DNA from 4 places in the Oceanobacillus sp. B139/18 genome. Region 1 is predicted to be linked to each of the others. Evidence: riboswitches for the same ligand, from Rfam matches in the RefSeq annotation. Region 1 holds a riboswitch; each other region holds the start of a gene.
The links. A riboswitch is a leader RNA that binds a small molecule or an ion and turns the genes downstream of it on or off. The one in region 1 is predicted to bind S-adenosylmethionine.

Region 1 (3,813 bases):
CGAAATGCAAAAAAATGGCTGGATGCAAACCAAATTGATTATAAGGCGATTCCGATTGCTGAAGAGCCTCCAAGTGCGAATGAACTGCTGTCTTGGATGGAAACAAGCGACCTGCCGCCTAAAAAATTCTTTAATACCAGCGGTAAAAAATATCGGGAATTAAATTTGAAAGAAAGAATAAATGATTTATCCCCGCAGGAAATGGCGGAGATTTTAGCTTCTGATGGTATGCTCATCAAAAGACCGGTCTTAACCGACGGCAAGAAAGTAACTGTCGGATTTAAAGAAGAAACCTATGAATCTGTCTGGAAATAGTGCTAGAAATGTAACTGACTTCCATGTATAGTTGAAGAGAATAAAGTTTTGTTGGAGGGATACGAAATGAGCTTGCCAAATGATTATTTATATTCAAAAGAACATGAATGGGTAAAAAAAGAAGATGGAAAAGTTCGTATAGGAATTACAGACTTTGCACAGGATGAGCTTGGCGATATTGTTTTCGTAGAATTACCGGAAGTCGGCGATTCTTTAGAGCTGGAAGAGCCATTTGGAAGTGTGGAATCTGTTAAAACGGTATCCGAGCTGTATGCTCCAGTCAGCGGAAAAGTGGTAGAAGTAAATGAAGAACTGGAAGACAGCCCAGAGCTTGTGAATGAATCACCGCATGAAAAAGCATGGATGATTGTTATTGAACTTGAGAATGAAGCAGATTTAGAGGAATTATTAGATTCGAAAGCATACCAGGAATTTATCGAAGGATAATAAAATTACATTACACCTATTTTAGAGAAAGAGAAAATACAGGCGCTGCTCCTGAATTTTCAAAAAAGGCTCTAAAAATAGGTGAAAAAGAGCTGACTTTTCCACATTCGTGTATAGTTAGCTCTTTTCTTTTCATATAATATAGAAAAAGCATAGGATAGGATTAGGTTAAAAAAGATGTTTACCTAATCACTTCGATAAGGAGTGCAAAACGATGATGGAAGATGATTACAACAAAGTCATAATCGTTGAAGGGTTATCTGATAAAAAGCATCTAGAAAAAATTCTTGACGACAATACCATCACCATTGTTTGTACAAATGGAACCATCGGTGTAGAAAAATTTGAAGAGCTGTTGGAATATTATCATTTGGACGATACAGATGTATTTATTCTGGTGGACGAGGATGATTCGGGAATGAAACTCCGAAAACAGCTAGCCAGGGAACTGCCGCACGCAGAGCATATTTATGTAAGCAGTGAATTTCGTGAGGTTGCCGCCACCCCAAAAAGAATGTTGGCAAGTATTCTGGCAGGAAAACGCATTGGAATCAATCTCAATTACCTTGCAAAATGGTAACGTAAAACGTTAAAATAAGAATGGATTCTATTCGCCGAGGAAATAAATAAGGAAAGATGCGAAGTCGTTTTATACGCAATCAGTGTAATCCTTTCACTCAGCATATATTATTTTATGGGAAGAAAAAGATTGAGGGGAATGAACTTGAAACAGTTTAGTGGAGAAGAAAAGAATCATCAACGATTCATACTATATATTTATACACCATTTTGCGGGACATGTACGGTAGCCCGCGCTATGCTTGAAAAAATAGAAAGACTGCATAAAACTGATATTTTTACGGAGATGAACGCGTCCATGCACCCTGATTTTATGCAGTCTCATCAAGTCGAAAGCGTGCCATGTCTTGCATTTATGGAAAACGGTAAAATGATTGAGAAAGTGTACACGTTTCAATCGACAGCAAATATTTATCAGTATTTGATGAAATACAAACCGGAATTATTCACAGCAATAAACAACTAAGTTTTTTCTGTACAAGAGGACGGTTCAATATACGAGAAGCAGCAGATTCCACAGAAACCTGAGTGAATGGCTAGGGATTGTGATTGACAAGGCACAAATGGCATGCTACTATAATGGCACTTCATTTAAAAATAGGCAAACTCTTATCAAGAGCGGTGGAGGGACTGGCCCATTGAAACCGCGGCAACCTTCAATCATTGAAAAGGTGCCAATTCCTGCAGGAAACTGTAAAGATAAGGGAGCAATGGACGATATTGTGTATAATAAAGCGTCTTTCTGTTCTCTTGCAGAAAGACGCTTTTTCAATGAAGAGGAAAATATAGCGTACACAATAAAATAGGTTTGTACACATATAGGAGTGAAATAAAGTGATATCCATTGAAGGATTGAAGAAAATATTCTCTTTAGAAAAAAAAGATATTGTCGCCGTAGATAATTTAAATCTAAACGTAGCGGATGGAGATATCTATGGCGTCATCGGATACAGCGGCGCGGGGAAAAGTACTTTTGTGCGTTTGATTAACAGGCTGGAAGAACCAACGACAGGTACGATAAAAATCGGCGATCAGGTTATTACCTCCTTATCGAAAAAGGATTTGCGTATCGCCAGACAGGATATTGGAATGATATTCCAGCATTTTAACCTGCTCTGGTCCCGGACAGTCGCTGAAAATATAGAATTTCCGCTTGAGATTTCCGGTGTGGAGAAAAGCGACCGGAAAAAGCGGGTACTGGAATTGGTTGAATTAGTAGGCTTATCAGGAAAGGAAAATGCCTATCCTGCACAGCTGAGCGGCGGACAAAAGCAGCGGGTAGGAATTGCAAGAGCATTAGCAAACTCTCCGAAGGTGCTGCTTTGTGATGAAGCAACCTCTGCACTTGACCCGGAAACAACGAATCAAATCTTGCGTTTACTGCAGGATATTAATGAAAAGCTGGGTTTAACCATTATTTTGATTACCCATGAAATGCATGTTATCCGCAAAATTTGTAATCGAGTTGCAGTGATGGAGCAGGGGAAAGTAGTAGAAGAAGGAACGGTTCTCGATGTATTTACCAGACCAAAGCAGCCGGTAACGCAGAAATTTGTTGAACAGCTGACTGGATCAGATGAGGAAGAGGAAGACATGACAGAGTTGAAGAAAAGATATCAAGAGGGCGCGTTATTACGGATTCAGTTTTTAGGAGAAAGTGCAAACCAGACTGTAATCAGCCAGCTTGTGAAGAATTTTGATATCCATGTTAATATTTTGCAGGGGAAAATCACCCAGACACAGGTCGGGAGCTATGGGACATTGATCGTTCAGCTGGTAGGTAATCAGCAGGAAGAGGCAATAAAGTACCTGGAAGAACAGGATGTTATTGAATTGGAGGTAATTCAGCATGCTTGAGGAATTATTTCCAAACGTTACGATAGAAGATTTAGTAGAAGCTTCTCAAGAAACACTTTACATGACCATTATAGCTTTAGTCGGCACAGCCATTATTGGCTTACTTTTAGGGCTGCTGTTATTTTTAACGTCGAAAGGGAACTTTTGGGAAAATCGATTGATTAATTTTGTTGTTGCAACATTTGTCAATGTATTTCGTGCTGTTCCGTTTATTATATTGATCCTGCTGTTATTTCCTTTCACCGATTTTGTAGTGGGGACACTGCGTGGACCTAATGCTGCTTTACCGGCTTTAATCCTCGGGTCTGCTCCATTCTATGCAAGATTAGTGGAGATTGCATTGAAGGAAGTAGATAAAGGGGTTGTAGAAGCTGCCAAAGCAATGGGAGCTAAAGCAAGTACGATTATTTTTAAGGTGCTGCTTCCAGAGTCCAAGCCTGCACTTGTATCGGGGCTGACGGTTACAGCGATTGCTTTAATCGGTTATACTGCGATGGCAGGAGCGATTGGAGCAGGCGGATTAGGAAACCATGCCTACTATTTCGGATTTCAGCGGAAAAGCTGGGATGTTGTATTTGTCAGCACAGTCATCATTGTGATTATCGTATTTATCTT
Region 2 (3,813 bases), on a different contig from region 1:
TATTAAAAAAGGAAGGTATTGCGTTAGAAGGCCGGATAAAAAAAGGAAAGCTTCAGGGAGATGCAGCGTGTATTTACCATAAACAGTCACCGCCATTAACTGGCATTATTATTCCCTTTATGAAGCTTAGCAATAATGGGATTGGTGAGATGCTCACAAAAGAATTAGGGCGTAAAACATATGATGACGGTTCATGGGAATCGGGTCTGGCAGCAGTGAAAGAAGCTCTGGCTACCTATTCAATCAATCTGGATACAATCCAGTTAAAGGATGGTTCCGGAATTTCAGCAGCTAACTTTATTCCAGCCGAAGAACTGACGCGTTTACTGTACGAAATCCAGCAGGAAAAGTGGTTCCCTGAATTTTTAGCCAGTCTGCCGGCAGCTGGAGAAGCCGATAAAATGATTGGAGGCACTTTACGTGAACGTATGAAGGGACTGGATGTTCAGGCAAAAACAGGAACCATTGAAGGTGTCAGCACTCTTTCCGGTTATGTAACCAATGGAAAGGGAGAACGGCTTATCTTTTCCATCTTATTTAATCATTTATTAGATACGGATACAGGAAAAGAATTAGAAGATGAACTGGTTGCGATAATGGCGGAGATAGAAGAATGGTGTTGACCTTTGTCATTTGTTTTTTGGGGGGGTTCATTATTTGATTTAAGCTGTTATTAAACAGAAGTTTAAGGGCGTATTGTGGAATCGTGAAGCCGGGGAAGCATATTTATAGAGCGAAGGAATAATAGCAGCAAGCTTTATTTCGATGAATTAAGCTTCATTTCATGTTTTTTTTATGACCTTACCATAGTTTTACCACATTTCCATGCTAAAGTGAAACTAAGATAGAAAAAATGGAATGAAGAAGCAGAAATGTTTTACTTTCATTTCATCATAATCACTTTGAATCTTGTAATGAATATGTCAAATAATAAGGAGAATGAATATGACAGTGCATATTTACGGAGTATCTTGCTCATCTACAAGAAAAGCGAGACAATGGTTTCGCAAAAATGGAATTGCTTATAAGGAACGAAATATTTTACATCAACCATTGACAATTGACGAACTAAAGAATATTTTACAAATGACTGTGGAAGGCACGGATGAGATACTTTCAACCCGTTCTAAAATTTTTAAAGAATTGAATTTGAATGTAGAGGATTTGTCTCTGCAAACTTTATTGAAATTAATTCACAAATACCCAAGACTGCTGAAAAGTCCAATTTTGGTGGATGAAAAAAGATTCCAAGTTGGGTACCATGAGGAAGATATTCGTCAATTCTTACCTCGTAAAACGAGACAGCTGCAATGGTTACAATGGAAAGTGGATTTAGGTTTAATAAAAGGGTAACGAACCTTAAATGAACCTTAAATTATGGAAGCATACGATGAAATGGCTGTATGCTTCCATATGTTGAATGTTGAGCAAATTAAATAATATGTAAGGAAGAATATAATTTCATCTTTACTCTAAAAAAGAGGCAGCTTTAAAATGAGCTGCCTCTTTTTTGGGGTATTGTTTTAAATTTTACTGACAACCTGCAGCGCCTGCTCAATATCTGCTATTAAATCCTCCGCATCTTCAATTCCTACAGAGAAACGAAGAAGGTCATCACCGATTCCTCTGTTATCTCTTTCTTCCTCCGGCATATCGGCATGTGTTTGTGTTGTAGGATAGGTAATAAAGCTTTCTACACCGCCCAGACTTTCGGCAAATACAATTAAGTTGAGGTTAGCTAAGAAAGAACGCACCTGGTCGGCATCTTCTAAACAAAATGAAAGCATGCCGCCTTTATTTGGATAATAAACCTGTCCAATTGACGAGTGGTCTCGCAGGTAAGCAGCAATTTCTTGTGCGTTTTCCTCGTGACGCTGCATACGCAATGCAAGTGTTTTTAACCCGCGGACAAGCAGCCAGCTGTCTGAAGCAGATAATGTTGCTCCTGACGCATTATGCATTTCAAATAATTTTTCGGAAAGGTCAGGACTTTTGGTTACGACCAGACCGGCTAAAACATCATTATGGCCGCCGATATATTTTGTCGCACTATGCACTACAATATCCGCACCAAGCGTAATTGGCTGCTGGAGATAAGGTGTTAAAAATGTATTATCAACAATAAGCAGCAGGTTATGCTTTTTAGCCAGCTCCGCATACTTTTCAATATCCACCTCCTGAAGTAACGGGTTCGTCGGTGTTTCTAAAAAGATAGCCTTTGTATTTTCGTTAATACATCGTTCTGTTTCCGTGATATTTTGACAGACATCATAGGTCACGGAAATATTATAAGCTTTTTCAAAATGATTAAAAATACGGTAAGTTCCTCCGTAGATATCTTTTGTCGCGATAAGGTGATCGCCCATACGAAACAGGGAGGAGAGAACTAATTGAATAGCTGCCATTCCTGAGCTGCAGGCGAAAGCAGCATCTCCTTCTTCCAGCTTTGCGAAACCTTCCTCTAAAACAGATCTGGTCGGATTCTTGGTACGCGTATAATCATAACCTGTGGAATGGCCAATTCCCTGGTGCTGATAAGCTGTTGACATGTAAATAGGCGGATTTATAGCCCCTGTCCGTTCGTCCGTTTTATTACCTAACTGTACTAATGCTGTTTCTATTTTTCTCATTTTCCTTCAGCCTCCTCAATCCAGAAACATGAATTCGCTTATCTTTCGCGAATATGCTGTTTTCTTATGATTTTCCCATGTGAAATCAATAAAAAACCCTTCTTATTCCAGAGATGAGATAAGAAGGGTATGATATCGTGATGATACATATCTTATCTTTAAAGGGGAGTTCCCTTCTGGAATTAGCACCTTGCTAGAAGCAGCTGGTTGCTGAGACATCGTCGGGCCAGTCCCTCCGTCTCTCTGGATAAGAATTGGAATTTTATTAAATTATAATTACGTTAACTTTACAAGAGCGAGGAAAAAAAATCAAGTCTTGATTTTTTTAAAAATGAAAAAGCCGGCAACACTGGCTTAGAGGCTGTGTATAGAAAGAAGAAGCTTGAAAAAAACGAAAAGTATTTGAAAAGGACTCCGATGACGATTACAATGGTAGTGTAGTGAACGTATTGTTGAATGGTTATAAAATGGACAATTACTCTGAATGAGTTGGATATGTCTGATAATAAAAAGGGTGAAATAATAAATATCCGAATGAAACTATTTAAAAAGGAAGAAGATATATGCGCAAAAAAAAGCTATTATGGGTAAACATTTCTATGTTAGCAGGTTGTATTATCATCATTGGCATGGGGATTTATAAGGATAACCGCTCTGTAGAATATTCAATGGAAGTGAGTACAGAAGACGGAACTGGACAAACTGGAGAAAGCGTAGAGATTTTTACAACCTCCTGGAATAATCGGTTATTAGGAGACAATGAACAAATTTATCAAACAGCTAATTTAGATTATCGCAACATACTTCAGCAGGAAGACAATGAAATAGAAGTGCAGGAAGAGCGTACTGTGACTCAAGGTACCGAAACAGAGGAAGAAACATACACAAATCCAGAAACAGAGGTGCAGGAAGAAGATTATATAGCTTCTGAGGAAGCATCATCTAATCAAATAACAAATGATGAGCCAGCTGACAGTGAACAAAGCAGTAACGCTTCAAATAAGGAAAACGCAGCTGGTGAAAATAATGAGAATACAGAAAGCCGAGAATCAGAATCGAATAATACGCAACGTTCCACAGCTTCTGTACATCAGAATCAATCTGAAAAAAATAGCCGCTTTTCTGATTCCAATAATTCTGGAGCTGAAACTGAGGCGCCCGGCACAAATGACAGGAATGAAGA
Region 3 (3,813 bases), 110 kb from region 1:
TAATGCATTTTGCATAGCAGCCGCCTTCAATATTAAAGACACCCTCGTCACTCCAGCCATGCTCATCATCACCGATTAATCTTCTGTCAATGTCAGCTGAAAGTGTGGTCTTTCCAGTTCCGGATAACCCGAAAAATAAAGCAACATCGCCTTCATCTCCAACGTTAGAGGAGCAATGCATGGACAGAACATTTTGCTCAGGGAGCAGGAAATTAGCTACAGAGAAGATAGATTTTTTTATCTCTCCAGCATATTCTGTTCCGCCGATAAGCACAATGCGCTGTTCAAAGGAAATGAGAACAAAAGCCTCGGAGTTTGTACCGTCAACTTCCGGGTCTGCTTTAAAACCGGGAGCGGAGATTACTGTAAAATCAGCTTCATGTAATTGCTCCATGTCTTTTTCAACAGGAATAAATAATTGTCTTGCGAATAAATTATGCCAAGCGTATTCATTGATTACCTGAATAGGCAGTTTGTATTTTTCATCCGCACCCGCATAAGCTTGCAGGTGAAAAATTTCCTCTTGGTTATCTAGATAGGCAATCACTTTGCCCAGCAGCTGATTAAAGACTTCCTCTTCAATAGGCTGATTAACATTTCCCCAGTCTACCTTATCCGCTGACAAAGCATCTTTTACAATAAATTTATCTTTTGGAGAACGTCCCGTGTATTTTCCAGTGGTGGCACGGACCGCGCCAGTAGATGTTAATTTTGCTTCATCACGATGAATAATTTTTTCAATAAGCTGGCCAACAGAATAGTTGCTGTAAATATTAGTTAAAGTGAGCTCCTCCAGTATACTTCTCCGCAATATTTTCATAAAGCAATTATTCACTCCTTAATTAATGGTTTAGAATTGATTTTATCTTGAAATATGTTTATTAGTATAACACATTAAATATAATAGTCCATACTAATTTATGAAAAATTATTTTTTCTGTCACAAATGATAATAAGGTTGACAGGAGAGGCTTGTTTCGTTAATCTAAATATTGAACGGATACTCTTATTTGGAGATGGTGGAGGGACAGTCCCGATGAAGCCCAGCAACCTCACTTGAAGTGAAAGGTGCTAACCTGATGCAAGGATCATTCCTTGAACAATAAGAGCGAAAGGCCAATAAGTTTTCCTTTCCTCATATATTTTGAAGGAGAGGTTTTTTTGTTTTTAGGAGACTTTTTAAATATCCTCTAAAAAATGAAACCACATTGGGTGGAATGATAAATTTATATTGAAATAGAGTTCCGTAACATTATTGGAGAAGGGGAGTTAGCCTTATGGCTGCAAATCGTCGTTTATTTACTTCTGAGTCAGTTACTGAAGGGCATCCGGATAAGATGTCTGACCAAATTTCAGACGCTATTCTGGATGAGATTCTCTCGAAGGATCCGAATGCCAGAGTAGCTTGTGAAACTACGGTTACAACTGGAATTGTTTTAGTTGCCGGAGAGATTTCTACAAGTACATATGTAGATATTCCTGCAATTGTACGTGAAACAGTACAAGGAATTGGCTATACACGGGCAAAATATGGTTTTGATTCAGAAACATGTGCTGTATTGACTGCTATTGATGAGCAGTCTCCTGATATTGCCGGCGGTGTGGATGTTGCGCTGGAAGCAAGACAAGGACAAGAAAGCGAAGAAGAAATCGAGGCAATTGGTGCCGGTGACCAGGGATTAATGTTTGGTTATGCATGTAATGAAACTGAAGAGCTGATGCCTTTACCAATTTCTTTAGCACACCGTTTATCCAAAAGATTAGCAGATGTCCGGAAGGAAGAGATTATCGGCTATCTGCGTCCAGACGGGAAAACACAGGTAACCGTTGAATACGGTGAAGATAACCAGCCGCTGCGTGTAGATACGGTTGTCATTTCCGCGCAGCATCATCCGGATATTACGAATGAACAAATCGAAGCGGATATTATTAAACATGTTGTCGAAGCTGTTGTACCCGGTGAATTACTGGATGAAAAAACAAAGTACTATATTAACCCGACCGGGCGCTTTGTTTTAGGCGGTCCGCAAGGCGATGTCGGCTTGACCGGAAGAAAGATTATTGTAGACACTTATGGAGGCTATGCCAGACATGGCGGCGGCGCTTTTAGCGGTAAAGATGCAACGAAAGTGGATCGTTCTGCTGCATACGCGGCCCGTTATGTTGCTAAAAATATTGTTGCTGCAGGTCTTGCTGATTCTTGTGAGGTTCAGCTGGCTTATGCGATTGGCGTTGCACAGCCCGTTTCTATCTCAATCAATACGTTCGGTACAGGGGAAGTCAGTGAAGAGAGATTAGTGGAAGCAGTCCGGGAGCTTTTTGATTTGCGTCCGGCAGGTATTATCCGCATGCTTGATTTAAGAAGGCCAATCTTTAAAAACACAGCTGCTTACGGCCATTTCGGACGTACAGATATTACATTCCCATGGGAAAAAACAGATAAAGTCGAAGAATTAAAAGCGTTGACTGCAAAATAAAAAAACGTCAGGTGTTTGAAGATGCCTGACGTTTTTCTTTGGAATAGGATGGTTTTACTCATTTCCGCCCATGTTTGTTTCTTTTAAATAATATTGTCCTTTTTCCACATAGGATTTACGGATGCGGTCCATTTCTTGATAGTCTTTATCGGTTAATTCACGAACCACTTTAGCCGGCCTACCCATAGCTAATGTGCGGGGCGGTATTTTTTTGCCCGGCGGCACCAGACTTCCTGCGCCGACAAAAGCATGCTCCCCGATCTCTGCGCCATCTAAAATAATGGACCCCATGCCAATCAGCGCATGATGGCGTATAATTGCTGAATGCAAGGTGACTTGGTGTCCAACAGTGACATCATCTTCAAGAATTAACGGCATATCAGGACTTTGATGCAGCATAGAGAGATCCTGGACATTGGTACGCTTACCTATTTTTGTCGGTGCTACATCACCGCGAATCACCGTATGAAACCAAATACTTGCTTCTTCTTCAATCGTCACGTCTCCGTTGATTACTGCATTTTTGGCAATGAATGCGGCAGAATCAATAGACGGGGTTATTCCTTTATATGATTCAATCATTTGTATTCCTCCAACTCAGTCATATTGATTAAAGTATATCAAAGGAAATATTATCTGGAAAGGCAGTTCTAAATGAGTTGATTTTAGTACTGAATGAAGGAGAAAGACTTGTTATTCCTATCGTAATCTCCTAATTGTAGGCATATATTCTAAGTCATTTGTTTGATGTGGATAATAAGTTTGAATGTAGATTTATTTCTTTTTATCCTCTACAGATACGCATCTTTTTATGGTAGAATAAATAAGCTGGTTACTTAAGGATAGTAATAACATAAAGAGATAAACAGAAATGCTATTCTAAGTAATTTCCACGTTGTTGATTTGACAATGGGAGCAGTAACAGATGTTCCAGTCATAACTGGAATAAGTAATTGTATAAATCTGTTTTAATCTCGCTATGGATAATGGGACATCCATACAAACAGGCGGACTTTTACAGAGAGAGAAAGTTTTGCATGTGGCGCAGAGAACTGATTTATCGTTAAAAATGGGGTTGTACTTTCATGTTGATTCAAATTGTAATAGGGATTTTATTTTTTATCGGTGTCTATATACTGATAAGCGATGAGCAAAAATGGCTGCGTCTGACAACATTTGGTTATTTTATTTTGCTAACTATTATTTTTGCAGCCGGATATATGAATCAGTTGAACAGCCTGCAAGACCCTGAACTGGGTGACCTTTCTGCATTGCGCGACTGGGTTTATCTATTTGGATATTTATATTCTGTCCCGCTCATGGTTGTATCAGCTTA
Region 4 (3,813 bases), on a different contig from region 1:
AGCTTTTGTTCCAGTATTTGCACGGTCGGATTACTGACACGCGTATAGACATGTCCTTCTTCCTCTCCGGCAAAACGTGCCTCCCCCTGCTCCGCTGTGTCAAAGGTAAATGTAGATGTTTGAAAAATGGGCGGTGTTAAACTGCCAAGCAGCTCTTTGGAATCGTACCCTTCGTGAATCATTGCTGTTTCCATATGTTTAAACTTTTTGCTCATTTATATTCTCCCCGATCCTGATAAAGGTAATAATTCAGATAAGTCTCTCTCTTTATGATAAAGTATTCCTGTGCTGTTGGAAATGTTTCCGGCTCAAAAAAATATCTAATATTTCGTACAAAGAAAACAAAGCTCCCGCTCCATGAAGCTTCGTTTTACGGAATACATTATTTAAAAGTTATTGCTTCCTGCCTCATAAAGTTTTAATATTGGTTTTAGTTTAATTTTTTCAGAAGGCAGGAATGGATAATGGAGGATAAATCTTTACAACAGGGAGCGGTTATTACCTTTGCTGCTTATTTATTATGGGGAATCTTTCCAATCTATTGGAAGTTTCTTGAACATGTTCCAGCTGGCGAAGTACTAGCCCACCGGATTGTCTGGAGCTTAATTTTCATGATTTTTTTAGTACTGGTGACAGGTAATTGGCGTGAACTGATTGAAACGGTCCACGAGCTGAAAAAAGATAAAAAGAAAACCATCGCTATCATTACAGCTTCCATCGTTATATCTATTAACTGGTTTCTATTTATTTTTTCGGTTCAGCATGGACATGTGCTGCAGGCCAGCTTAGGGTACTATATCAATCCTTTGATCAGCATTTTATTAGCGGTATTTGTATTGAAAGAAAAGACAACGAAAGGACAGGTCTTATCGTTCATCCTTGCCGGTATCGGCGTACTTTATTTAACACTGAGCTATGGTGTGTTCCCTTGGATTTCGCTGTTATTGGCCATCACCTTTGGCTTTTATGGATTGATTAAAAAAACACTCCATCTGCATGCAATGTATGGACTTACTATTGAAACACTTGTAGTGGCTCCGATTGCTCTATTGTATTTACTATTTGTTCCGTCAGAAGGATCTTTTACTTTTTCTCCTTTGTTTACATCGGACAATCTTTTACTTATAGGCGCGGGGGGTGTTACAGCAATACCTTTACTGCTGTTTGCTGCAGGGGCCAAACGGATTCCATTGGCAATGGTTGGCTTTTTACAATATGTGGCACCGACAATTATGTTCTTTCTGGGGGTATTTCTATATAATGAAACCTTTACGGTACATCATATGATTACCTTTGCTTTGATTTGGGCTGCACTTATTATCTATATGGCCAGTATTTACCGGGATGCACCGCGGAGAAAAAGAAGAAAGGCATAGTTTTCAGCCAGTAACGGCCCGGTTCGTCCAAAGGCCTTTAGGTCATACTTTTGTGATAATTCCTTCAGTAAGGATGAAAGAAATCCCCGCTGAAGGAAGATTCACTTTATTTCATCTATTAATCCCTAGTAAAACACTTGACTTTTAACCTGTAAAACTATATACTCGCAAGTAATTTCAAAATATTTAGCAGAATCTCTTATGAAGAGCGGCGGAGGGAATAGGCCCTGTGAAGCCCGGCAACTTGAACATTCAGGTGCTCCATCCTACAGATATATCATCTGAAAGATAAGAGAGGGTTCTAAGTCAGTTATCAGAGCTCTCTTCATTATAGAAGAGAGCTTTTTTCAGGTAAAAGAGTGTTTTCAATAAAAAGGGAGGAAATACAATGTCAAACTATCCAGTACAGCAAGACGAAACGATTTTGTTACACGGGGGGCAGGTTCCAGACCCGACAACCGGAGCACGTGCTGTTCCAATCTATCAAACAACCTCTTATGTTTTTCGTGATACAGAGCATGCACAAAACTTATTTGGATTAGCAGAGCCAGGTAATATCTATACTCGAATTATGAATCCGACGGTAGATACATTTGAGCAGCGGATTGCACAATTAGAAGACGGAGTCGGTGCTTTAGGTCTAGCTTCCGGGATGGCAGCTATTACGATGGCGATTTTAAATATCACCCGTGCCGGTGATGAGATTATCGCGGACAGCAATCTATATGGCGGGACGTATAACTTATTTGCCAACACGCTCCCCCGTTATGGAATCAATGTAAAATTTGTAGATGGAACTGACCCGGATGCTATTGAGGCTGCAATTACAGATAAAACAAAAGCAATTTTTGGAGAAATCATCACTAATCCAAGTTTATATGTTTTTGATGTCGAAACGGTGGCTGATATTGCTCATAATCATCGCATTCCTTTAATTATTGATAATACATTTGCCCCTTATTTTGCCAAGCCGTTAACCTGGGGTGCGGATATTGTGGTTCACTCCGCCACGAAATGGATTGGCGGACATGGCACAACCATCGGCGGTGTCGTTGTCGACAGCGGCAGATTTGATTGGAATAATGATAAATTCCCTGATTTTATCGAGCCGGATGAGAGCTATAATGGCTTAAAATATGCGGATTTAGGTCCTGCTGCATTCATTACCAAGCTGCGCGTCCAATTATTACGTGACATCGGACCTGCGCTTAGTCCGCAAAATGCCTTTTTATTACTGCAAGGCCTGGAAACTTTACACTTACGCATCAGGAAGCATAGCGAAAATGCAGAAAAAATAGCAGCTTACCTGGAAAATCACCCTGCTGTAGAATGGATCAACTACCCGGGGCTGGAATCACATCCCTCCCATCAGCTTGCTAAAAAATACTTAAAGGGCGGTTTTGGGTCAGTTATTACATTTGGTATTGAAGGCGGACGAGAAGCAGGCCGTACTCTAATCGATAATGTGCAGCTCTGGTCTCATGTCGCCAATGTGGGGGATGCCAAATCGCTTATTATCCACCCTGCTTCTACAACCCATCAGCAATTGACAGATGAGGACTTGGCAAAAAGCGGTACAACGGAAGAATTGGTCCGTTTATCCATTGGTTTAGAGTCATTTGACGATATTGTAGCTGACTTGGATCAAGCCATTGATAAAGCAACAGGAAAATCACAGGGCAATCAAAAATCAGCCGAGGAAATAGCAGTGCAAAATTTACTTCAATCCCCATTTGACCGCAGCGAAGGTGTCCGCAAAAAGCGGATTATTACTGTCGGCATCGCGGACGAAGAAATTGTTCCTCTCTATAAATTAGGCTATGAGGTAATTCCTGCGGCAGATATCGATGAAGTGACAACAGATATATTAACAGGAGCTGATGCAATATGGCTGCAGGAAGGTAAACAGACACCAGAAGAAAACGCAGCTTATCAGGGCACGATTTTATTCACAGCTTCTGCTCCTGAAGTATCATCTGAAGTGTTTATTCTTTCGACCGTTCAGCCGGCGCAATTTGCTCTTGAATTACGCAGCTCCGGACGTTAAATACAAAAATAACATCCTTCCCCGCCTTTCTTTTATAGAACATTTCCATGTTTTATTGTTAAGAAAGGCGGGTAATTTTATCATGGAGAAAAACAACACTCCCACTGATTGATGTTTCGTTTTATGTTATACTATAATGTGGTTACGTCTTCTAGCTTAAAAATTAGAAGGCGTTTTTCATTTAATCTGTTTAGTATTGATTATCCTTGATTAAAATAAGACTATAAGAAGACGCATATATTCTATGAAACTTTACCAATCCATTTTGCAAATACACATATAACAAATTTAATTTCCTTTTCGTATTCTTAGGTAATTTTATTTGTTCCAACATAAACTAGAAGAAAAGAACACGTAGGTGTGATGATGAAAATGACGAAAAAGAAATGG

Region 2: another riboswitch for S-adenosylmethionine. It lies ahead of ACZSMY_RS03200 (methionine biosynthesis PLP-dependent protein); the one in region 1 lies ahead of ACZSMY_RS11000 (methionine ABC transporter ATP-binding protein).
Region 3: another riboswitch for S-adenosylmethionine. It lies ahead of metK (methionine adenosyltransferase); the one in region 1 lies ahead of ACZSMY_RS11000 (methionine ABC transporter ATP-binding protein).
Region 4: another riboswitch for S-adenosylmethionine. It lies ahead of ACZSMY_RS15470 (O-acetylhomoserine aminocarboxypropyltransferase/cysteine synthase family protein); the one in region 1 lies ahead of ACZSMY_RS11000 (methionine ABC transporter ATP-binding protein).

The regions. Positions count from the first base shown of each region.
Region 1 covers NZ_JBVFXI010000003.1:112,362-116,174, reverse strand. The annotation lists gene ACZSMY_RS11020 (arsenate reductase family protein) at 1-315, shown strand, start outside; gene gcvH (glycine cleavage system protein GcvH) at 382-762, shown strand; gene ACZSMY_RS11010 (toprim domain-containing protein) at 977-1,342, shown strand; gene ACZSMY_RS11005 (thioredoxin family protein) at 1,487-1,807, shown strand; SAM riboswitch class I at 1,948-2,047, shown strand; gene ACZSMY_RS11000 (methionine ABC transporter ATP-binding protein) at 2,176-3,198, shown strand; gene ACZSMY_RS10995 (methionine ABC transporter permease) at 3,191-3,813, shown strand, end outside.
Region 2 covers NZ_JBVFXI010000001.1:661,721-665,533, forward strand. The annotation lists gene dacB (D-alanyl-D-alanine carboxypeptidase/D-alanyl-D-alanine endopeptidase) at 1-623, shown strand, start outside; gene spx (transcriptional regulator Spx) at 946-1,353, shown strand; gene ACZSMY_RS03200 (methionine biosynthesis PLP-dependent protein) at 1,524-2,630, opposite strand; SAM riboswitch class I at 2,780-2,884, opposite strand; gene ACZSMY_RS03205 (hypothetical protein) at 3,194-3,813, shown strand, end outside.
Region 3 covers NZ_JBVFXI010000003.1:5,390-9,202, reverse strand. The annotation lists gene pckA (phosphoenolpyruvate carboxykinase (ATP)) at 1-820, opposite strand, end outside; SAM riboswitch class I at 1,004-1,109, shown strand; gene metK (methionine adenosyltransferase) at 1,278-2,477, shown strand; gene ACZSMY_RS10470 (gamma carbonic anhydrase) at 2,532-3,059, opposite strand; gene ACZSMY_RS10465 (hypothetical protein) at 3,563-3,813, shown strand, end outside.
Region 4 covers NZ_JBVFXI010000005.1:108,966-112,778, forward strand. The annotation lists gene megL (methionine gamma-lyase) at 1-215, opposite strand, end outside; gene rarD (EamA family transporter RarD) at 465-1,376, shown strand; SAM riboswitch class I at 1,573-1,671, shown strand; gene ACZSMY_RS15470 (O-acetylhomoserine aminocarboxypropyltransferase/cysteine synthase family protein) at 1,765-3,423, shown strand; gene ACZSMY_RS15475 (SGNH/GDSL hydrolase family protein) at 3,796-3,813, shown strand, end outside.